One region of the Arthrobacter ginsengisoli genome, then DNA from elsewhere that is predicted to be linked to it. Evidence: riboswitches for the same ligand, from Rfam matches in the RefSeq annotation. Region 1 holds a riboswitch; each other region holds the start of a gene.
What was found. A riboswitch is a leader RNA that binds a small molecule or an ion and turns the genes downstream of it on or off. The one in region 1 is predicted to bind cyclic di-AMP.

Region 1 (7,091 bases):
CATTCTCGAGGGCCCCGCGTTCGGTTGCTTCAGCCGTGCAGCGTTGTAGCGCAGCTGTGCCATATAAGCCCGTGAGGGGTTGCCTGCGTCCGTCCGCGGACACCGCCACGAAGCCGTCGCCGGGCGGGGCTGCCGCGGCCGCGTGCAGGAGTGCCTGGACGGCGGCGTCCGCCCGGGGCATGTCGCAGGCGAGGACAAGCGTGTAAGGGGCGGCAAGAGCGCGGCGCGCGTCCCCGGCGCGGTCCCGTTCCAGGGCAGCGCGGTCCCGTTCCAGGGCGGCGAGCCCCGCGGCGATGGCGGCAGCCGGTCCGGCATAGGGCGGGTCCTCCCGGCAGCTGAGCACACCTTCGGGCAGTGCCCCGGGATCGGGCCCAACGACGGCGACGGCCCCCGCACCCCGGGCGGCCCGCAGGGCATGCTCAAGGAGGGTGGCGCCGTCGTGGATCAGGCCGGACTTGGGCACGCCGCCCAGGCGGGATGACCTCCCCCCGGCGAGTATGACAGCATCAAATTCCACCGGCCCAGCCTAGCGCGGTCCGGGCCGGGACGCCGCCATGCCGGGTGCCGGCCCCGGCGCGGGCCGGGGGCAGACCGGACGGCCCGTTCAGGCAGCAGATTCCGGCAGCAGGAACGGGTCCCAGGCCGGCGTCGGCTTCTCCAGTTCCTTGATCTGCCACGTCGTGCCCCGTGGCGGCGCCGGGCTGAAGCTCAGCTTCCATCCCATTTCTCCCGGCGTGTGGTCGCCTTTGGCGTTGTTGCACCGCAGGCAGGCAGCAACGAGGTTTTCCCAGGAATCCGCACCGCCCCTGGATTTGGGCTGGACATGATCGATGGTGTGGGCCGCCTTCCCGCAGTACGCGCACCGGTGTCCGTCCCGGCGGAGCACGCCGCGGCGGCTGACGGCCGTTATCGTGTTGTACCGGGGCCTGATGTAGCGATTCAGCAGAATCACCGAGGGCCGGCCAAGGACGTCCTGCGGTCCAACGACAGGATCGTCGCCTTCCGCCACGACGCTGGCCTTTCCGGTCAGCACAAGCACGAGTGCCCGGCGGAAGGTGACAACCGCCAGCGGTTCATATCCAGCATTCAGAACGAGAGTGCGCATCCGCATACCTCTTCACGGCCGCACCCGCCAGGGGCACGAGGGCCGGCTGCCCTCTGCATGGTCGGGCTATGGACAAAACAAGAGTAAACACGGAGGTGCCGATTCACCGAATATTTTTCCTCGGCCGCGGGCCTGGTCGGCGAAAGTTCAGGGTTAGCGGCCAAAATTCACGTTGCGGCAATGCAAAAGGACCCCCGCCAAACGGCGGGGGTCCTTTTGCGTTGCTGTTGGCTGTGGTCTTAGCCGCCGACGCGGATGAAGACCGGGCCGGAGCCGACGTTGACGGTCTGCAGGGACGTGGTCCCACCGTTCCAGCCCCCGTGAACGGCCATGCCGTTGCCGACGTAGACAGCGATGTGGGCCATGCCCGAGCCGCCGTTCTGGTAGTACGCGAGGTCGCCGGAGCGTGCCTCGCCGGCGCTCACGGTGCGGCCGAGGGACAGGTAACCTGCCGGCCAGCCGTGGTAGTTGATGCCCGCAGCAGCCAGCGCGTTCGTGGCGAGGGCGGTGCAGTCCTGGCCAACACCGATCTGGGCGTAGGCGGCCGCGGCGATCGTCGCGCCCATGCCGCTGGCAACGGCGGGTGCCTTGGTGCCGGAGGTTGCGGTGGCGCCGGTGCCGGCGGTCTGGGCCGTGGAGGAATCCTGGACCTGTACGACCGGCTTCGGAGCCTCGACGACGGGGGCCGGGGAGGTGGTGACTGCAGGCTTCTCGTAGGAGATTGCGATAGTGGAGGCAGCCGAGATAGTGGCCGGGGAAGCCGCCTGGACCTCGAGCGTGGAAGCCGAGGTGGATTCGCGCTGGACGTTGGCCTCAGCAGCGTTGGCTGCGATACCGCTGGTCAGGACGAGGCCGGAGGCCGCAGCAATAACGGCGGCCGAGCGGCCCATGCCGCCGGCGTTGTCGCCGACAGCTTTGGCAATGACGGCCAGCGAGTTGGTCTTGGTGACCTCGGCGCGGTGCCGTGCGTTTGCACGAGTAGTCATTAAGTTCTCTCTTTCGTGATCCTGGGTCCGCGCTTTTTGGGCGCGGGCTGAGGACGCTCCGGCATCTTGGGGGTACGCCGGATCGCCCCGAAATGGGTTACTTAGCGAAGGGTGTACTGCGAAGACGCGCCAAAAGCGGGAACTGCGTGCAGGTGCTTGGCCTGCGGGCCGGACTCAGCAGAGATTGAGTCGGCGGCACGGAATCCGTTCCGGGCACCGGCAAGGGCGACACGGAGATTGGATTCCAGCGGGCTCGTAAGAGCCGCGCAAGCGCGGTGACGCGCAGCATTGTGGCGTGAAGACACGAAAGTAGCCTCTCCCAATGCCTGCGAGGTGAGCTGTCGGATTCGGATGGGAGTCAACCGGCCGCGCTGCTTCCTGGGAAGCGTTGCGACTTAACCCCAAGGCCTTCTTACGAAGACCAAAATTGGTTCCCCCGCCCCTGCCAGACGATGTAATGCGAACGGACCTTGAGCGGTGGCAGAGCTAGGCAATCCACTCAAGAGCGCCAACTTCGGAAAAGTTGGCGTAGCTCAAACCTACAACAGTTGGGACTCGATGTCACATTCAGATCACGGCGTGTCAAAGGAATGCGAGAGCGTCCGATCAGCTTTGTTAAAGCCAGCCGGTCGGGTCAACGACTTCGCCGTTGACCATGACTTCAAAGTGAAGATGGCAGCCTGTGGAGGCGCCGGTGGTGCCGCTCATCGCCACGACATCGCCGCGGGAGACCTGCTGGCCCACCTTGACGGTGGCTGACGACAGGTGGTTGTAGGTGGTCTCCAGGCCGTTGCCGTGGTCGACCACCACCCGGTTTCCGCCACCGTAGGGATGCCAGCCGGTGAAGGTCACGGTGCCGCTCGCGGCCGCATGGACGGCGGTGCCGCACTGGGCGGCGTAGTCCTGGCCGCGGTGGAACTCCCCGGAGCCGCCCGTGATGGGGCTGACGCGGTATCCGAACGGCGACGCGGTTTTCAACTGGTCAAGGGGTGCCCCGAGGCTGCCCGCGGAGGCCGCTCGGGTAATCGAGCCGACGGACTGGGCGCTGAGCAACTCCTTGAGCTTTCCGTCCGGGTCGCCCTGCGTCGTGACGGAGGTGCGGCTGAAGTCGATCTTGGCCTCTGCGGCGGTGACGTCCGGCTGGACCGCGGCGGAGATGGAGCCGGCAGCGGAGCCGTCCGTGGCCATGACGGGGCCCGTGGCGGGGACCGTGACAGTGAGGACCAGTCCCGTGGCGGCCAGGGCGATGCCGGCCTTTTGCCCTACGCCGCTGGCGGCGGCGAAGTCAGTTACCTGGCGGAACGGGCTGCGCCGGCCCCGGCGTTCGTCACGGTGCGCGTCGCGTGGGCGGTCAGCCAGGACGGCGACGGCCGGACGGGGCTCCGGAGCGGGACCGGTCGCACGACGGCGGCCCCTGGCGGTCTGGGTGGTCAAAAAACGGTTCCTCTCTGGAGAGCCTGCGGAGTTAGCTGTCGGATTCGGGTCAGAGAGATCAAAGACCCGGTCCGCCGTAGCAAGCATCCAGGCACAGAGGCATCCAAAAGAGTCCCTCGGTGGAATGTGCTTGCCGCTGACGGACTTCACCCCAAGGCTGTAGAACAGCCGGAAGTGGTTCCCCCGCCCCTGCCAGAAAGGTGGTTCTGCGACTGATCCGCTGGCAGAGCTCGGCTTCGGATCAGGTAACGCTTTGGTATCGGTACTAGTGACCAACTATAGGCGATTAAGCCGCCCAGAGATAAATCCGTTATCCAGCCTGTGCACAACTCATGGGTCGTCCCATGACCGGCCAGTTAATGGCGACTAATCGACGGTGACAAAGACGTGGGCTGCAACCTCAGGCGGCAGCTCCAGTGCGCCTTCGATGTCCGGCACGCGCACCGAGATGTACTCCCCCACCCGCTCCAGCGACACGGATGCGCCCGGGCGGATGCCGCCCTCGTCGAGCTGGACGAGCAGTTCCGGTTCCACCTGGATGGGCTCGGCGAGCCGGCTGACCCTGACCCGGGAATCCGGGCCGTAGCCGGCCATGGCCTCCAGCAGGTTCACGACGCCGCCCGCGTGGGGCTGGGAAGGCAGGCCGCCCAGTTCGGCGAGGCCGGGAATCGGGTTGCCATAGGGCGAGACGGTGGGGTGGTTGAGCAGTTCGAAGATCCGCCGCTCCACGCGTTCGCTCATAACGTGTTCCCAGCGGCAGGCTTCCTCATGGACGTACGCCCAGTCGAGCCCAATCACGTCGGCGAGCAGCCGCTCGGCCAGCCGGTGCTTGCGCATCACTTCGATGGCACGTTTCCGGCCGGTTTCGGTCAGTTCAAGGTGCCGGTCGCCGGAAACAACCACCAGTCCGTCGCGCTCCATGCGTCCAATGGTCTGGGAAACAGTCGGGCCGGAGTGGCGCAGCCGCTCGGCGATCCGGGCGCGGAGGGCAACGATGTTTTCTTCTTCAAGTTCAAGAATGGTCCGGAGATACATCTCGGTTGTATCGATCAGATCCGTCATTCAGCTCAGCTCCTCGAGCGCCGTCCTTGCATGATTCCCACCGTACCGCGTGCTGCTGGCGCCCTGGCGGGGTCCGCCGTACGTTCGCAGGCCAGCTTAGCCTATTTTGAATTACTCCGGATAATCTCAGTGACCGGACTGTGACGGTGGCTTTTGCCTCCCCCGCCGGGGAGTCAGGCAGAATGAAACGGTGGCTTCGCCGCAGCCACCCTGACGGGCCACCTCCCGAACCGCACCTAAGAACCTGCCGAAAATTGGAGCCACAGTGAGTGACACGAGCATCACGATTCCCGCAAACCTCCTGCCCAAGGACGGCCGGTTCGGCGCCGGGCCCTCCAAGGTCCGCCCGGAACAGCTGTCGGCCCTCGCCGCGGCATCCAAGCTCCTGGGCACCTCCCACCGCCAGGCGCCGGTCAAGAACCTCGTGGGATCGGTCCGGACCGGGCTTAGCGAGTTCTTCCGGGCCCCCGAGGGCTACGAGGTCATTCTCGGCGTCGGCGGGTCCACCGCTTTCTGGGACATCGCCAGTTTCGGCCTGGTCGAGAACAAGGCACAGCACTTGTCCTTCGGCGAGTTTGGCTCGAAGTTCGCCGCGGCCACCAACAAGGCGCCGTTCCTGGCGGACTCCTCCATCATCAAATCCGAGCCGGGCACCCGCCCGGCGGCCCGGGCCGAGGCCGGCGTCGACGTCTACGCCTGGCCCCAGAACGAGACGTCCACGGGCGTGGCCGCTCCGGTCCAGCGGGTGGCCGGTGCCGATGCCGGGTCCCTGGTCCTGGTTGATGCCACCTCGGCGGCCGGCGGGCTGGACGTCGACGTCGCCGAGACCGACGTTTACTACTTCGCCCCGCAGAAGAACTTCGCTTCCGACGGCGGCCTCTGGCTGGGCCTGTTCTCCCCGGCAGCACTGGAGCGCGCGGCGCGGATCAAGGCCGGCGGTCGCTGGATCCCGGACTTCCTGGACCTCCAGACGGCGATCGACAACTCCCGGCTGAACCAGACCTACAACACCCCGGCGCTGGCTACGCTCGTTACCCTGGACGCCCAGGTGCAGTGGCTCAACGCCAACGGCGGGCTGGACTTCGCCTCGTCCCGGACCGCGGATTCTGCCGGACGCATTTACCGCTGGGCCGAGGCGTCGGAGTACGCCACCCCGTTTGTCGCGAAGGCTGAGGACCGGTCCAACGTCATCGTCACGATCGACTTCGACGACTCCATCGACGCCGCGGCGATCGCCAAAGTGCTCCGGGCCAACGGCATCGTCGACACCGAGCCGTACCGCAAGCTGGGCCGCAACCAGCTGCGCATCGCGACCTTCGTGGCGATTGAGCCCGACGATGTGTCGGCGCTGCTGGGATGCATCGATTTCGTCGTGGGCGAGCTGAAAAGGTAGCCGCACGCCCCAACCGGAGCGGGAGCGTCAGCGTTCGACGGCGTCGTCAGGTTCTTGTCACCTGCCGGCGCCGTCCGGGTCAGGTCTGGCGTTGCGGGGGCCGGCGGCCACGACGCGGAAGTGGCGCAGCCCGCGGGCGCGGCGGTCGAACCGGATCCGCAGCTGCTTGGCCCGGATGATCCACACTAGGCCGATCAGCGCGGCGACCAGGCCTGACGCCGCCGCAACGCCCAGCGACCAGCGGGGACCGGCGACGTTCGCGACCCAGCCCACGAACGGCGCCCCGATGGGCGTGCCGCCCAGGAAGATCGCCATATAGAGCGCCATCACCCGGCCGCGCATGACGGGGTCAGTGGTCGTTTGGACGTAGCCGTTGGCGCTGGTCAACATGGTGATGGCGAAGAGCCCCACCGGAACCAGTGCCACCCCGAACCAGAAGTAGCCCGGTGCCAGCGCGGCGATGCCCGAGGTCACGCCAAAGGCTCCGGCAGCCCCGAATATGATCCGCAGCCGGGGCTTTTGGCGCCCGGCGGACAGCAGGGCACCGGCGACGGAGCCAATGGCCATGATGGAATTCATCAGCCCGAAGGCGCTGGCGTCCAGGCCGAATTCCGTTCCGACCATGGCCGCGATGAACAGCACAAAATTCAGTCCCAGGGTGCCCACGATAAAGACCGCGACCATCACCACCACGATGTCGGGCCGGAACCGGACATACTTCAGCCCCTCCCGGATCCGGCCCTTGCCGGCGGCGGCCCGGGGCAGCTGGCGCAGCGAAGTGGTGGGAATCCTCCACAGGCTCAGCAGCAGCGCCACGAAGGTCAGGGTGTTGATCAGGAAGACCCAGCCGGGGCCGACCGCGACCGTGAGGACGCCGGCGACGGCGGGCCCGATCATCCGGGCCACATTGAAGGAGGCGCTGTTGAGGGCCACAGCGTTGGGCAGGTAATCGTCGCGGACCAGTTCGGAGACGAACGTCTGGCGCACGGGGGCATCGAGGGCGGAGACAACGCCGAGCAGCAGGGCGAAGCCGTAGACATGCCACAGTTGGGCCGCCCCGGCCACCACGAGGATGCCCAGGCCCGCACTGAGCAGCGCCATCGCCGACTGG
Region 2 (7,091 bases), on a different contig from region 1:
CGGGTGTGGGACTACGACTTTGGCGGCCAGGCCAACATCGTGGAGCTCTACATCTCCTACCTTCGCAAGAAGGTCGATGCCAACCACCCGCCCATGATCCACACGGTGCGCGGCGCCGGCTATGTCCTGAAGCCGGCGGACTGATCCGTGCATGAACGCTCCGGCGGAATCCGCCCCTCCGGGCTCAGCTGGCGCAACCCGTCCACCTGGCACCTGCGCACCCGGCTCGTCCTCGTGGCCATGGCCCTGCTCGTGGCGATCTGCGGTGCCGTCGGCGTCGTCAGCTATGCCTCGATGAACGTCTTCCTGACCAGACAGCTCGACACGCAGCTGGAGCAGGCAGCGGTCCGGGCCCGCGACTTTGGCCGCTCCGGCGGCCGCGGCGATCCCCTGGAGGCACGGGGCCAGGGAATTGGCACCCTGAATGCCCGGATCGTGGAGGATTCCGTCCGCAGTGCCGGCTTCCTCGCTGAGGATGCCACCCGAAAGTCCCTCACGGACGAAGACGACGCCGTACTCCTCAAACTCACCCCCCGGACGGCGCCGGTGGACCGGACGCTGTCCGCCGGGGCCTACCGGCTGGTAGCGGCCGAGTCCCCGGACGGCGCCGTGATAGTGACCGGGTTGCCGCTTGCGGAGAAGCAGAACACACTGGCCTCCCTGGTCTGGACCATGGTGCTTGTGTCCGCCGGCGGCCTCGTCGTGATCGGCCTCGCCGGAACGGCGCTGATCCGCCGTACCATGAAGCCGCTCGACCAGCTTTCCGAGGTGGCGACCCAGGTCTCCCGCCTGCCGCTCGACGCCGGCGAAGTGGGACTTGCCATGCGCGTTCCGGCGTCCGCAGCACACCTGGGAACCGAGGTGGGCAGCGTCGGGCATGCCCTGAACCTGATGCTGGACAATGTGTCCAACGCGCTGGAGGCCAGGCACAAGAGCGAGATGAAAGTCCGCCAGTTCGTCGCGGATGCCTCGCATGAGCTGCGCACGCCGCTGACCGCCATCCGCGGCTACACCGAGCTGATGCGGATGACCGAGCACTTCACCCCCGACGGCGAGAAATCCCTCGCCCGGGTGCAGAGCCAGTCCGAGCGGATGACAACCCTGGTGGAGGACCTGCTTCTGCTCGCCCGGCTGGATGAGGGCCAGCCGCTGAAGCTCAGCGAGGTGGATCTCACCCAGCTGGCCGTCGAGACCGTAAGTGATGAGAAGGTCATGGCACCGGACCGGGTCTGGCACCTGGAGCTCCCGGAGGAGCCCGTGGTGGTCCGCGGCGACGCGACCCAGCTCCACCAGGTGCTGGCCAACCTGCTCTCCAATGCGCGAAAGCACACCGGACCGGGCACGACGGTCGTGACCGGTGTGAAGCTCATGCCGGACGGAACCGCCGTGGTGACGGTGACGGACAACGGCCCCGGAATCGCCCCCGAGTTCGTGGACCGCGTCTTTGCGCGTTTCACCCGCGCGGACGCCTCCCGGAAGAATCCGGTGGCCGTCACGACGCAGGCACTCGGGCGGCGGCCCCTCCCCAGCCTTCCGCTTCATCCGCCGCGTTCGCCGTCGGCTGCTCCCGAGGGCGCTGCCCCTGTTACCAGCGCCTCCGCCGAAGGAACCAGCGGGCTGGGGTTGTCCATCGTGCAGTCGATTACTGCGGCCCATGGCGGGACCGTCAGCGTAACGTCGGTCCCCGGACGGACGGAGTTCACCGTGCGCCTGCCGGCAGCGCCGACCGCGCCAGAGGACGAGCCGGAGAGGTTGCAAGACGCCACGCCGCCATCGTGATCTCCGTTACCGAAATGTGACTTAGGCGCCCGGGTCCTGTACGGTCTTCAGGGTGCGGCCATCACTGGGCCCGCATATCCGGATGCACGCCAAGCTCTGCCGCCTCCCGGATTCCGCTGCACCAGGCAGAGGCGGGGGACCCAGAGTTCCCGGGCAATTTGCATCTTGCGCCCTTGGGGTGAAGCCGACACGTGAACTTCCGTGCGGCCGGGTGACCTCATCCGAACCCGACAGCTAACTCCGCAGGCGTTGAGAGGCGATCATGACTGATTTCAAGGCACAATCACGCCCTGACGGCGCTGCAGAAACGACCCGCTCCAAGCCGTCGCGCCACCGCGCAGACCCAGCCAAGCCCGCTTCGATGCGGGCCCGGTTTGCCGGCAAAATCGGATCCACCGGCCGCCGGGCTGCGGTTGTTGCCGCCGCCTGCGCGGTGATCGTGGGGGCCGGGGCCGCGGGACACGCGTCCGAAACAGCCGCCCGCAACACCCAGGCCGCCGCGACGGCGGATCCGTTGACGCACCTGGACTTTGAACGCGTCCGGGTCGCGAACCAGGCCGTGATCCCCACCGGTGGCGCCGCGGCCCCGTCCGCCGAGGTGAAGCCCGCCGAAGCACCCGCCCCGGCGGCTCCGCCGGCACCGGTCGCTGCCCCGGCCCCGGCCGCCGTGCCGGCTCCGGAGCCCGCACCGGCGCCCGCCCCCGTTGCCGTCAATGACCCTGCCGGCGCGCAGGCCTACGCCGCCGGCCAGCTGGGCTCCTACGGCTGGGCCGCCGGCCAGATGCAGTGCCTGATGAAGCTCTGGACCAAGGAATCGGACTGGGAGACGACTGCCACCAACCCGAGCAGCGGCGCCTACGGCGTGGTCCAGTCCCTGCCGGCAGAGAAGATGGCCAGCGCGGGCGCGGACTACCGGACCAACTACCGCACGCAGATTAACTGGGGCCTGAAGTACGTGAAGGACCGCTACGGCTCACCCTGCGGCGCCCTGAACTTCCACTACGCCAACAACTGGTACTAACAACTTCTGGTCTTTTTGCAGCCGGTCCGGCCTTCCCGAAGGGAAGATCTAGCCGCCACCGCGGTTGGGGATGTACTGCACTGCCCATTTGTTGCCGTCGGGATCGGCGAAATAGACGAAATGACCCCAGTCCTGGACATCGATGTCGCTGACGTCCACGCCGTTGTCCTTGAGCTGCTGGTGGGCCGCCCCGATATCGCTGACCACAAGCTGCATGCTGGGGGCGGTGCCGGGGGGCGCATCGCTGAGGCCCTCACCAATGGCGATCGAGCAGCCGGAGCCCGGCGGGGTCAGCTGAACGAAGCGGATGCCGTCCATCGGCCGCTCGTCGAAGTCGGCGTTGAAGCCCACCTTGTTGACGTAGAAATCCTTGGCGCGGTCCACATCGGACACCGGGACAAAGACAAGTTCAAGTTTCCAGTCCATGGGGCTCAGGCTAACCCGGGATGGTCTGTTCCGGAAGGAAAATTTCAACCCCGGGGGAACCGCCGCGGGGACGGGTCCCCGACCGAACGGCTGGCTTAGCCCGCCACGCCATAGAGGCGGTCGCCGGCGTCGCCCAGACCCGGGACGATGTAGGACTTTTCGTTGAGCTTCTCGTCGATCGAGGCGAGCACGATCGTCACGTTGGCGTCGGAGAGCTCTTCTTCCAGCTTCGCCAGGCCTTCCGGGGCGGCCAGCAGGCAGATGCAGGTGACGTCGGAGGCGCCGCGTTTGAAAAGGAATTTGATGGCCTCGCGCAGCGTGCCGCCGGTGGCGAGCATGGGATCGAGGACGAAGATCTGCCGGTCCGTGAGGTTCTCCGGGAGGCGCTCGGCGTAGGTGATGATGTCCAGGGTCTCTTCGTCGCGGGCCATGCCCAGGAAGCCGACCTCGGCGGTGGGGACCAGTTTGGTCATGCCCTCGAGCATGCCGAGCCCGGCCCGGAGAATCGGGACCACCAGCGGGGTTGGCTTGGTGAAGGCGGTGCCCACGGTGGTGCTGACGGGCGTCTCGATGGTCACCGGTTCGGTGCGGACTTCGCGGGTCGCCTCGTACGCCAGGAGCGTGACGAGTTCCTCGGTGAGCTGGCGGAAGACCGGCGACGGGGTGTTCTTGTCCCGCAGAACGGTGAGCTTATGGGCGACCAGCGGGTGGTCCACAACGAGAGTGCGCATGCGTCAAAACTATCACCCGGACGCTGGGGACCGTCCCGCAGGGCCGGGGGTATCGGCGTCGTTCGCGTCGGCCTGTGCAGTGCCGTCGGCAGGGCCGCCAGCATTGCCGGCGACGGCACCGTCATGGAGGTGTGCGGGATGCTCGAAGGTCGGCGCTTCGCCGGCACGTTCCCGGCGCCGCAGCACATGGAAGAACCGGTGCGCCAGGATCACAATCCCCACCCAGGCCAGCCCGATGCCCCACCCGACAATCACGTCGGTCATCCAGTGATGGCCCAGATAGACCCGGCTGAGGCCCATTGCGACGATGAAGATCACACCCGCGGCGATCAGGCCGATCCGGGCGCTGGTCCGTTTGATCTGCAGGCAGGCCAGATACACCACCAGGGCGATCACCACCGTGGTGTTCAGCGTGTGGCCGCTCGGGAACGACGGCGAGGTCTCGTAAGGCGGCACGGCGTCGGCATGGTCCGGGCGGACGCGGCCGATCATTTTCTTGCCCAGGGTTGTGGCAGTCACCGACACGGCGGCCGCGCCGCCGATCAGGATCAGCGGCCGCCAGCTCCGGGAGGTGAAGATCAGCAGCGCCGTCAGGATGCTGCCCAGGATGGGCATCCCGATGCCGCCGCCGATATTGGTGAACCCGGTGATAAAGGCGTCCAGGCCAGGGCTGCGCAACTGCTCCATGAACGCCAGTGTCGGCTTGTCCAGGTTCGCGAGGCCGGCGTCGTCCACGACGTCGTTGTAGACCTCGGCACTTAGCAGCGCCAGGAACACCACGATCACGCCGCCAATGAGCATGGTGATCCACAGCGCCGCGTAGGGCACCACCCATTTGCCCCAGCGCCGCGTCAGCCAGCTCTCAGTCCGGGTGGTCACGGCCGTCTCCTGACTCTTCGGTGTTGCACAGCTTGCTTACGGTCGAAACTATCATTGAGCCATGACTTCCCCTGAGCCCCGCCATGCCGAATGGATGGGCCTTGCCCTCACCGAGGCGCGCGCCGCGCTGGCCACGACGGACGTTCCGATCGGCGCGGTCGTCATCGGTCCGGACGGCACGGTACTCGGCAGCGGTCGCAATGAACGGGAAGCACTCGGGGACCCGACAGCGCACGCTGAGATGGTGGCCATCCGTGAGGCGGCCACCCGGCTGCGGGAACTCAGCGCCCGGGACGGAAAGGCCGGTGACGGCTGGCGCCTCGAGGACTGCACCCTGGTGGTGACGCTGGAACCCTGCGCCATGTGCGCCGGGGCTGTGGTGCTGGCCCGGATCCCCCGGGTCGTGTTCGGGGCCTGGGACGAGAAGGCCGGGGCCGCCGGCTCCGTGTTCGACATCCTCCGCGAGCGCCGGCTCAACCACTGGGTGGAAGTGTATGGCGGGATCCGCGAGCCCGAGTGCGCGGCGCTGTTGCGGGAATTCTTTGCCGGACACCGCGGCGCCTGAACCTTCGCCATCGCCAGTCCCCCATCCCCGATGTTTCCCTGCCGTGCTACCTGGCGGCGGCGGAGCCTGCTGCGGCTGCCGCCAGGGCGTCGATTCGCTTTTGCCGGGTGGCCGGCGAGTCGAGGCTGAAGGCTCGGAAGTCGCCGAGGTCCTCGCGGATCCACGCCTCGACCTCGGCGATCCGCGAGGTCACAGCGGGCGTGGGGGCGTGGAACACCCAGGGCACGATCCGCTCCCTGCCGGGATCGTACTGCCACAGCCCGATAATCCGGCCCCGGTCGAAAATGGGATGGTCCGGGAGGTCCGCCTGCAGCGCCAGCGAGCCCAGGGCGTTCGTGTGCTGGTCCTCCGCTGCCAGCAGCTCGGCGGCATTCCGCCGCAGCAGCGCGAGCGAGTCCGTTCCGGCGAGCAGCTGGATCTGTTCGTGGGCCGGCTCCCGGAACGTGGCGAGCCGTTCGACGTCGTCGGGCAGCATCCACAGCATCTCCCCGGCGGCAGTGGGAACCTCCACCGCGCCGGCCGCAGCCAGCGACGCCTTGCTCTGGGCCACGGTGAAGGCCGTGAACCACTGCGACTGTTTGAACGTTGCGCCTCCGGTCCAGCCAAGGTAATGGCGGATCAGCTCGGCGCGGGCTTCGTCGTCGTCAAGCGGGCTCGGCGGCAGGTTCCACAATTCGTAGGCGTAGCGCTGCTGGTCGAGGCGACCGTTGGCCGGGACCCGGCGGATCCGGCCCTGCGACTGCAGGATGCCGAGGGCCGTAGGCAGCGTGGTGGTGGCGCCCTTCTTCTTGCCTTCCTCGCCGAGGTTCCGCACCGAGTCGCCGAGTTCCTCCTTGAGCTGCCGCGGATCCAGCGGGGCGGCGGCCTCGGCGAGCGTGTGCAGCACCTGCTCCTCCAGCAGCGTGATTTCGCCGCGGTCCACCCCCAGCCTGCCAAGCACGCGGAAGGCCTCGCCGGCATCCTTGCCCAGCATCAGCGCCCAGGCGCAGTCGTCCCGGCCCAGGACGTAAGTACAGCCGCGCGCCGTCGGGAGTTCGAGGATCCGGTGTGACAGGACGTCGGCGTCGACTTGTTCGCGGCGGATGCCGGCGCGGGCGAAGAGCGTGAGGTAAGGGTTGGCGCCGCCAACGGAGCGCGCCCAGCCCGCCTGGGCGAAGACCTGCTCCGAGGTGCAGCCGGCCAGCGAACCGTCCAGGCCCTGTTTGTGCCAGGCCCAGGCGCGGAGCCGCTCCGGGGTGAGGGTCAGGGCCGGCGGCATATTCGCCGTCCGGGGCTGCGCGGTCAGTGGCTCGGGCGTCATGGGGTCATTGTCCACCAGCTGGTGCGGCAGGGGAATCTTCCGCGGCGGGCTTTTCCTGCAGGGCGGCCGACGGCGGGCCCGCCGGGTGCTCCGGATCCAAGGCTTCCAGCACGGTCCGGGCTGTGGCGTCCCAGCCGGGAAGCCGGTCCCGGGCATCAAGGGCAGCGGCCCGCCAGTGCGTGCGAACCGCGGGGTCGGCCAGCCAGCGTCGCAGCGCCACTGCGAGCGGAGCCGGGTCCACGTCGAGGGCGACGGCGGTTCCCGGCAGGGCGGCCGGCCCGCCCGTTGCTTTCGGGACTGTAGCTCCCGGGGGCGTCGGCGCGGGCGCGCCGGCAGACAGCGCTTCGACGGCGCCGGTGCCGGCCCGGACGATCACGGGCACGCCGCGCG
Region 3 (7,091 bases), on a different contig from region 1:
GCGAGGTCGGCGTCCACGGCGGCCCGGTCCGCCGCGGACAGGCACGCGGTTTCGCGCACCAAAAGGGTGGCGCGCCATTCGTTGAGCTGGCCGGTGTCCAGGGCGGCGAGGGTGTGGGGCATTTCGGTGACGAGGGCTTTGGCCAGGCCCAGGAGCCGGCCGCCGCGGGCCGGGGATTCCCGCCTTGCGAGGGCGAGCTGCGCGGCGACGCCGGCGCCCAGCTCCGCGGCCGGCATCCCGGTCTCGGCTTGTTCGCGGCGCTGGAGCAGGTCGAAGTCGACCGCGAGCCGGGCCTGGCGGGCCGACAGGGCAGACTTCCGGTCTTCCAGGGCCCGGATTTCAGCAATCAGAGACGCACCCTCGGCGCAGGGCCGGACCGCGGCCAGGGAGCGGGCCACGCCGGTGACCGCCACCCCGCCAGTTGCTGCCGGAGCCATCTTGGGCCCCTGGTTGCCGTCCACAGACCCATTGAACCTCGGGGCCCCGACATTTAAGGCGCCCGTGGATCCAGTGGCCGCGGCGGCGGCGGCCTTCAGCTCCTCGACTTCGGCGGGCTGGCCGATCAGCCCGGCACCCTCGGCGGAGGGCCGGACCGCGGCCAGGGAGCGGGCCACGCCGGGGACCGCCACACCGCCTGCTGCTGCCGGAGCCATCCCGGGCCCCTGATTGCCGTCCATGGAAACAGGCTATCGGGCACCTGCGACAACATACCGGCCTGAGCCATGCGGAAGAATGACTCCATGAGCGATGCCGGCGAATTCATAGACTTGGCGCTGCAGCGTGAGTCGTCCTGGAGCCGCGCCGCGGAAGCTGAGTCAAGGCACGGCAGCGATCACCGCTACTACGGCGCGTCCGTCGGAGCCGTGCGCGGAACGGTCCGCGACGCCCACCGCCGCCACCCGGAACTGACGCACGACGACATCACGGCGCTGAGCTCCGAATTGTGGGAGGTGCCGGTTTTCGAGCGCCGCCTCGCCGCCGTCGTGCTCCTGCAGTCCAGCGTCCGCCTGCTGACCAACACCGACCTGACCCGGATCGAAGGCTTCGTGCGGAGCGCACGGTTGGGTGCCCTGGTCGATCCGCTCGCCGTGGACGTCGTCGGCCCGCTGGTCGCAGGCCTCGACGTCGTGGCGCGGGTGCGTGCGGACAGTGTCCTGGACCGGTGGGTGCGGGATCCCGACGACTGGCTGCGTCGAGCCGCACTGCTGGCCCCGCTGCGCGATCTCCGTGCCGGCGCGGGGGACTGGTCCCGGTTCGTGCGCCACGCCCGCTCGGTGCTGGCGGCGGCGCCGCAGCGTGATGACGGGCGCGACGGCGGCAAGGTCGCCGAGCGCGCCGTCGCCGCCGACGCGGTCTCCCTCGTGCTTGCCGAGATGGCACGGCACCGGCCGGACCTGGAATTCTGACCGCACCGGCTCTGGAAGACTGGCGATATGACGGCAAAGTCCGAAGGGAAACGTCCTACCCTCGTGTTCATTCACGGCGGCGGAGTTGGACCGTGGATGTGGGCGGAGCAAAATGCCAGCTTCGCTCGTGATTTCACTGTCCTTACCCCTTGTCTTCCGGGGCATCATCCGCAGGGCGATGGCACCTTTTCCACGCACGCCGGAGCCGCAGATGCAGTCGCACACGAGGTCGGCCTTTTGGAACGAGCCCGCCCGGTCACTGTCATTGGCTTTTCCCTTGGCGGTCAGATCGCGATCCAGCTGGCAGCGTCCTACCCTGAGCATGTCGAGCGCCTCGTGGTGGTCAGCTCCCTTCTGAGCCCGTGGCGCGGAGCAGCGGCTCTCAGCCTGCTCGCCGCGGCTTCCGCACCGCTGTGCCGGAACCGCCGCTTCGCCAGCGCCCAGGCGGCTCAACTCGGCATTCCCCTAACCAGGTTCGAGGACTACTACGTCTTATCGCGGTCTATATCCGCCGGAACGCTCAAGCGCCTAATACATGCCAATTTCTCGTTCGTCGTTCCTCCTGAGGCTTTGGGCTCTTCACGGCCGGCGATCCTGATGGCCGGTGACAAGGAGGACACCCGGCTCTTGCGCGGATTGGAAGACCACCAGGCGAAATTCCGGAACTGCACACTACAGGTCCACCAGGGCGTGGGGCACGGAATGCCTTTCACTCATCCCGGGCTGTTCAATTCCTCCCTTCACCAATGGCTGGACTCCACCGGGGCGGCCTAACAACGACGTCAGAGGCAAACCTCCCTGGCGTCGCTGGAAAGGTTGCGGTCAGCTGCCCGGGCGGCGCTCCACGACGGCGTAGGCCTTTTCGTCGAAGAACTCCCAATCGGTGATCACCATAAAGCCGAGGGCGTCCACCCGGTCATTCAGGACGTGGACGTCGAATCCGCCGTCGCGGGGCTCGGCGTCCCACGTGGACACATGGATTTCCCCGTTTTCCAGGACCAACAGTTCGGTATTGACGTTGAAGTCCTCCGGCCGCTGATTGCTCAGCTGGCAGATGGCGACACAGTGCCTGGCGGCTTCAGGGCTGTTCATTTTCGGGCCTCCGCTTGCGGGAACGGTGATGGCATCATCCTATGCCTGGGGTGGCGTCCGCCGCGGGTTGCGTGATTCCGGAAGCGGTCACCGGAACCGGGTCCTACGAACACATCGACGACCCGCTGGAACCTCGGGCACCGCCGGCCTTCTGGGATTAAGATCACACTTTCACCGGGCGTTTCCGGCATCGGAATGATGGGCGGCGAGCGCCGCTGCTCTGGGGCGGCAATGTGAGTCTGACCTGCGGGAATCGGAGCTTGACCCTCCCCGGGAGGGGACCTGGAGCCTCACTCCTGGGTGTCAGCCTCGGGACCCCCGCCAACCGCTCCGGCAGTTACCTCAATGTGACTTGTCGTGATCATTCCGTTACCGTTGAAGCGTGCCTGTTGTTTCCGAGACAGGCTCTCCCCAGCCGATTGCCTAACTCTGCCGCGGCGTGGGGATAACTCGCAGCAACGTCCGGCAGAGACGGGGAAACCACTTTTGACCCGCTGTTCTCCAGGGGTCTTGGGGTGAAGCCGCACGGCCCGCCATCGTCGGGCCCGAGTGTGCGGCCGGGTGCCTCCCATCCGAATCCGACAGCTCACCTCGCAGGCATTGGGAGAGGCTCCTTTAATGACTTTTAGCAATACCCGTGCGCCCAAACACGCCGCCGTTCGCAGCAACCGCCGCACCGCCGGCACCATCGGCCGCCAGGCCGCAGTACTCGTAGCCGCTTCCGGAATGGTGCTTAGCGGCGCCATGGCCGCCAACGCCGCCGATGCTCCAACCCAGCGCGACGCCGCCCCGGCGTCGTCCGTCGACATCCAGGGCCAGGTCTCCGCGCCGGTCATGGCGGACTCCGCCGTCCAGATCACCTTCGAGCGCCCGGCCGTTGAGACTGCCCCGGCTCCCGTGGTGGAGGCGCCCAAGCCCGTAGCCGCTCCGAAGGCCCCGGCAGCACCGGCCGCGGCCCCCGCAGCACCGGCGGCCGCCAAGGCGACCGTCAAGGTCCAGGCCGCTCCCGCCGCTGCGCCTGCCCCGGCGGCCGGTGGAGTCAACGCCACCCTGCTGTCCGTGGCCTATGGCCAGATCGGCATCACGCAGGACTGCACCGCCATGGTGGAGAAGGCCCTGAACGCCGCCGGCATCCCGGTCGGTAACATCGGCCCGCAGGCCTTCCTGAAATACGGCAAGGTAGTCGCAGCACCCCTGCCCGGCGACATCATCGTCCAGTCCGGCCACGTTGCCATCTACGCCGGTAACGGCCAGGCCATCAGTGGCGGCATGAACGGCGTGAACGCCACTATGGCGCACCCGCTGTCCTGGCTGACCGCCACGGGCCCCGTGACGTTCGTCCGCGCCGGCTAGCAGTACCGCCAGCGCACAGAAGGCCGGTCGATCGGTTGCCTTGGGGGCAGTGGATCACCGGCCTTCTGCCTGCCCGGTGTCCGGCTCCGCCGCGTACCGCAGCAGCACCACACCGTTGCCGAAGGTGCGGGTCTCCAGCAGCCGGAGCGGCGTCATGTCTTCCATCTGCTGGAACAGCGGCTTGCCGCGCCCGACCAGCACCGGGTGCACATAGATCCGGTACTCGTCGATCAGGCCGAGCCGCCGGAAGGCCGCCGCGAGATCGGCACCGCCAAGTGCGAGGTCGCCGCCGGGCTGTTCCTTGAGCCTGGCGACGTCCTCGGCGACGACGTCGCGCACCACCTCGGTGTTCCAATCCGCCGTCACCAGGGTCCTGGAGTAGACAATCTTCGGCATGTCCCGCCAGATTCCCGCGAACTCGGCCTCCGGGGCGGAGCTTGAGGGGTCCTGGTCCGCAGTCGGCCAGTATCCGGCCATCAGTTCATAGGTGACCCGGCCGTCGAGGAAGGCTCCCATGGTCCGGAGCAGCTCGTTGAAGTGGCTGTGCAGTTCTTCATCGACCCGGTGCCAGCTCAGGTCCCGGTCCGGACCCTCCATGAATCCGTCCAATGACACCTGCATCATCAGAATGACCTTGCGCATTGAGGACTCCTTCGCCGGGCTGCCAGGTTCCAGCGTACGTGATCCAGCTCCTACGGGCGCGCCCTCTTGCGCTAGGCTGAGCCCGGGGCAGAATAAGGAAACTGAAGCCGTACCGCGTTCCCAATTTGAGAAGGACAACCATGCCTGCGAACCAGCCTGTGGCGTCAGCCGACGTTGCGTCTCCTTCGATGTTCCGGCGATGAGTCCCGATGGATTCCTGGGGTTCGGGCCGGCATTACAGCAGCGGCCGACATACACGTGAGCCGGCCCGGGGCGCCGGGCGGGGCCTGCCGGGGCTTCTGGGCGGGATCCGCCCGCAGTTCCTGATTGTGCTGGTCGCCGTCCTGGGCCTGGTCTCCGCCGCGACCGTGTACGCCACCATCCAGGCCCGGCCACCGCTGGATGCCGATGCGCCGCCGGCCACGTCAGCGTCCGCAACAGCAGTCGCGGCCAACCCGCTGTCCGCCACCGGAACAGCACCGCCCGCGGCAGTCACAGCACCGCCGTCAGCAGCCGCAGTCCCGGCGCCCGTCGTCGCTTCCCCCGACCCGACCATCGGACCGGCGCTCGACGCGGAGATCAACGCGGTCATCGAAGCCAACAGCGCCTACCGGGTGGGCGTGGCCCTCATCGACGTGCGCGACGGCGCCGTGCACGAGTATGGCGTAAAGACCAAGTTCGTGGCCGCCAGCACCGGCAAGATCCTCGCCGCTGCCGCCTACTACCATCTGGTGGAAACCGGCAAGGCGTCCCTGGCGGCCCGGATGGGGGCGTCCACCGCCGGGCAGCAGATCCGGCAGATGGTCCAGCAAAGCAACAACGATTCGTGGGCCTTGATCCTGGCTGCCGTGGGCCACAAAGGACTGATCAACTATGCGGCCACGATGGGCATCCCCTACGACCGGACAGTGAACGCCCTGACTCCCGCGGAGATGGGGAAGATCCTGTCCGAGCTGTACAGCGGCCGGCTCCTCAATGCACAAAACACCGCCCAGTTGCTGTCCTACATGCAGCAGACCAATTACGAAACCCTGATCCCGGCCGCCACACCGCCGGGGATCAGCGTCTTCCACAAGTACGGTCTGCTCAACGGCAACTTGCACGACGCGAGCGTTCTGGTCCGGGGGGAGCGGGCTTACGTGTTTGTGGTCTACACGCAGGGACGGGACCTGTCGGATATGGCTGACCGTACCCGCGTTATCCACGAGCTCACGGCCACAGTCACCGCCGGACTCTTTTAGCGGGCGCCGTTCCCCAAAGGGCCACAGAACCGTACGCTGGTGAACGGAGGTGAATGCCATGAAAGCAGCCCAGGGCGACCGCATCGTCATCCGTGGCACCACGGTCGAGTCATCGGACCGGCACGGCGAAATTCTGGAGGTCAAGGGGGCGGACGGAGCCCCGCCGTATCACGTGAGGTTCGACGACGGCCACGAGACCATCCTGTTCCCCGGCGGCGATTTCGTCGTCGAACACAGCAAGAGCGTCTGATCCGGCTAGAAGCTCGAGGAACTGCCGGAGCCGGAGAAGCTGCCGCCGCTGCCGCCGTAGCCGGTGGTGCTGCCGCCCCCGCCCCGGGCAGTGCTCACGCTGCTGACGCCGGTATTGAAGCCGGAGTTGAACGTCGGCACGGAGAAGAAGTAGTAGGCGGGGTAGACCGTGCCCAGAATGCTGGGCTCGTACGTTCGCCCGTACTTGGCTCTGCTTCCGGCCTGTGCGCTCTCCATCTCCTGACGCATCAGCGAGGCTTCCTTCTCGTTCTTGGCGAAGCCGTCGATGACCGTATCGGCGTGGTTCTTGAGCAGCTCCGATAGGTGCGTGCGGGCATCCCGCAGCCGGTCCAGCGCCGTTTCCGGCGTGATCGAGCCGTCCGAGAGCTCCGCGGTCCACCGTTCGATGTCACTGTGGCTTTGGTCGCGGAAAGAGCGCAGGGCCGCCGCGGTCGCGGAGTCGCCCTCCGCGTTGCGCTTGCTGAGCATCTGTTCGATCGCGGCCAGGTCGGCGCGGAAGGGGGCCAGTTGCCGGTCCCAGGCGGGAGCCCACGCGGAGCCCTGGTTGAGCAGTGCGTTCGTGTCCGCGATGACGTCGTCGAGGGCGTCGAGCTCGGCGGCGGCATCCGCGTAGCCCCTGACCAGCTTCAGGTTCGGCCGCCTGCTTAGTCCCCTGGACGACAGGGCATGGACCTGGTTGGCCAGGCCGGTGGCGGTGTTGTACTTCGCCATGAACGTCCGGTGTTTCTCCAGCACGGTACTTCCATAGCGCGAGGCTTCCGGGATAGTGCCGGCGTTGAGTTCCGTGACCTGGAGATCCATGGTCACGCTGGAGTAGCTGGCGTCGCCGCGAGCCAGTTCCCGGCGGCTGCTCACCCTGGTCCGCCACCGAACGATCAGCCAGGCGGCGGCGCCTGCGACAGCCACCACCACAGTGGTCCAGGCCGTGACGAGGAAGGCCGTGGACTGGTACCACGGCTGGTTGATCAGTTCCGCGCCGCGCTGGATCCCGGCGATGGTGCCTTCCGTCCACTGGGCATCGCGCAGCAGATCCTTGGCGGCGTTCTGGATGTCCTCACGTTGTTCGAGCGAGACCTTACGGTCTTCA

Region 2: another riboswitch for cyclic di-AMP. It lies ahead of J2X01_RS14845 (aggregation-promoting factor C-terminal-like domain-containing protein); the one in region 1 lies ahead of J2X01_RS18555 (NlpC/P60 family protein).
Region 3: another riboswitch for cyclic di-AMP. It lies ahead of J2X01_RS01310 (C40 family peptidase); the one in region 1 lies ahead of J2X01_RS18555 (NlpC/P60 family protein).

The regions. Positions count from the first base shown of each region.
Region 1 is NZ_JAVDVQ010000023.1:37,888-44,978, forward strand. It holds gene mobA (molybdenum cofactor guanylyltransferase) at 1-517, opposite strand, end outside; gene J2X01_RS18550 (HNH endonuclease) at 605-1,105, opposite strand; gene J2X01_RS18555 (NlpC/P60 family protein) at 1,345-2,091, opposite strand; cyclic di-AMP (ydaO/yuaA leader) riboswitch at 2,401-2,570, opposite strand; gene J2X01_RS18560 (M23 family metallopeptidase) at 2,707-3,525, opposite strand; cyclic di-AMP (ydaO/yuaA leader) riboswitch at 3,531-3,746, opposite strand; gene J2X01_RS18565 (iron-dependent transcriptional repressor DtxR) at 3,892-4,587, opposite strand; gene serC (phosphoserine transaminase) at 4,853-5,980, shown strand; gene J2X01_RS18575 (MFS transporter) at 6,038-7,091, opposite strand, start outside.
Region 2 is NZ_JAVDVQ010000013.1:44,817-51,907, reverse strand. It holds gene J2X01_RS14855 (response regulator transcription factor) at 1-144, shown strand, start outside; gene J2X01_RS14850 (sensor histidine kinase) at 148-1,779, shown strand; cyclic di-AMP (ydaO/yuaA leader) riboswitch at 1,884-2,043, shown strand; gene J2X01_RS14845 (aggregation-promoting factor C-terminal-like domain-containing protein) at 2,042-2,800, shown strand; gene J2X01_RS14840 (VOC family protein) at 2,849-3,226, opposite strand; gene upp (uracil phosphoribosyltransferase) at 3,322-3,957, opposite strand; gene J2X01_RS14830 (phosphatase PAP2 family protein) at 3,970-4,836, opposite strand; gene J2X01_RS14825 (nucleoside deaminase) at 4,898-5,401, shown strand; gene J2X01_RS14820 (DNA glycosylase AlkZ-like family protein) at 5,448-6,701, opposite strand; gene J2X01_RS14815 (glycosyltransferase) at 6,706-7,091, opposite strand, start outside.
Region 3 is NZ_JAVDVQ010000001.1:276,554-283,644, reverse strand. It holds gene J2X01_RS01330 (HNH endonuclease) at 1-437, opposite strand, end outside; gene J2X01_RS01325 (DNA alkylation repair protein) at 741-1,406, shown strand; gene J2X01_RS01320 (alpha/beta fold hydrolase) at 1,434-2,180, shown strand; gene J2X01_RS01315 (hypothetical protein) at 2,229-2,498, opposite strand; cyclic di-AMP (ydaO/yuaA leader) riboswitch at 2,943-3,112, shown strand; gene J2X01_RS01310 (C40 family peptidase) at 3,117-3,851, shown strand; gene J2X01_RS01305 (dihydrofolate reductase family protein) at 3,906-4,493, opposite strand; gene J2X01_RS01300 (serine hydrolase) at 4,703-5,734, shown strand; gene J2X01_RS01295 (DUF1918 domain-containing protein) at 5,793-5,984, shown strand; gene J2X01_RS01290 (DUF5129 domain-containing protein) at 5,990-7,091, opposite strand, start outside.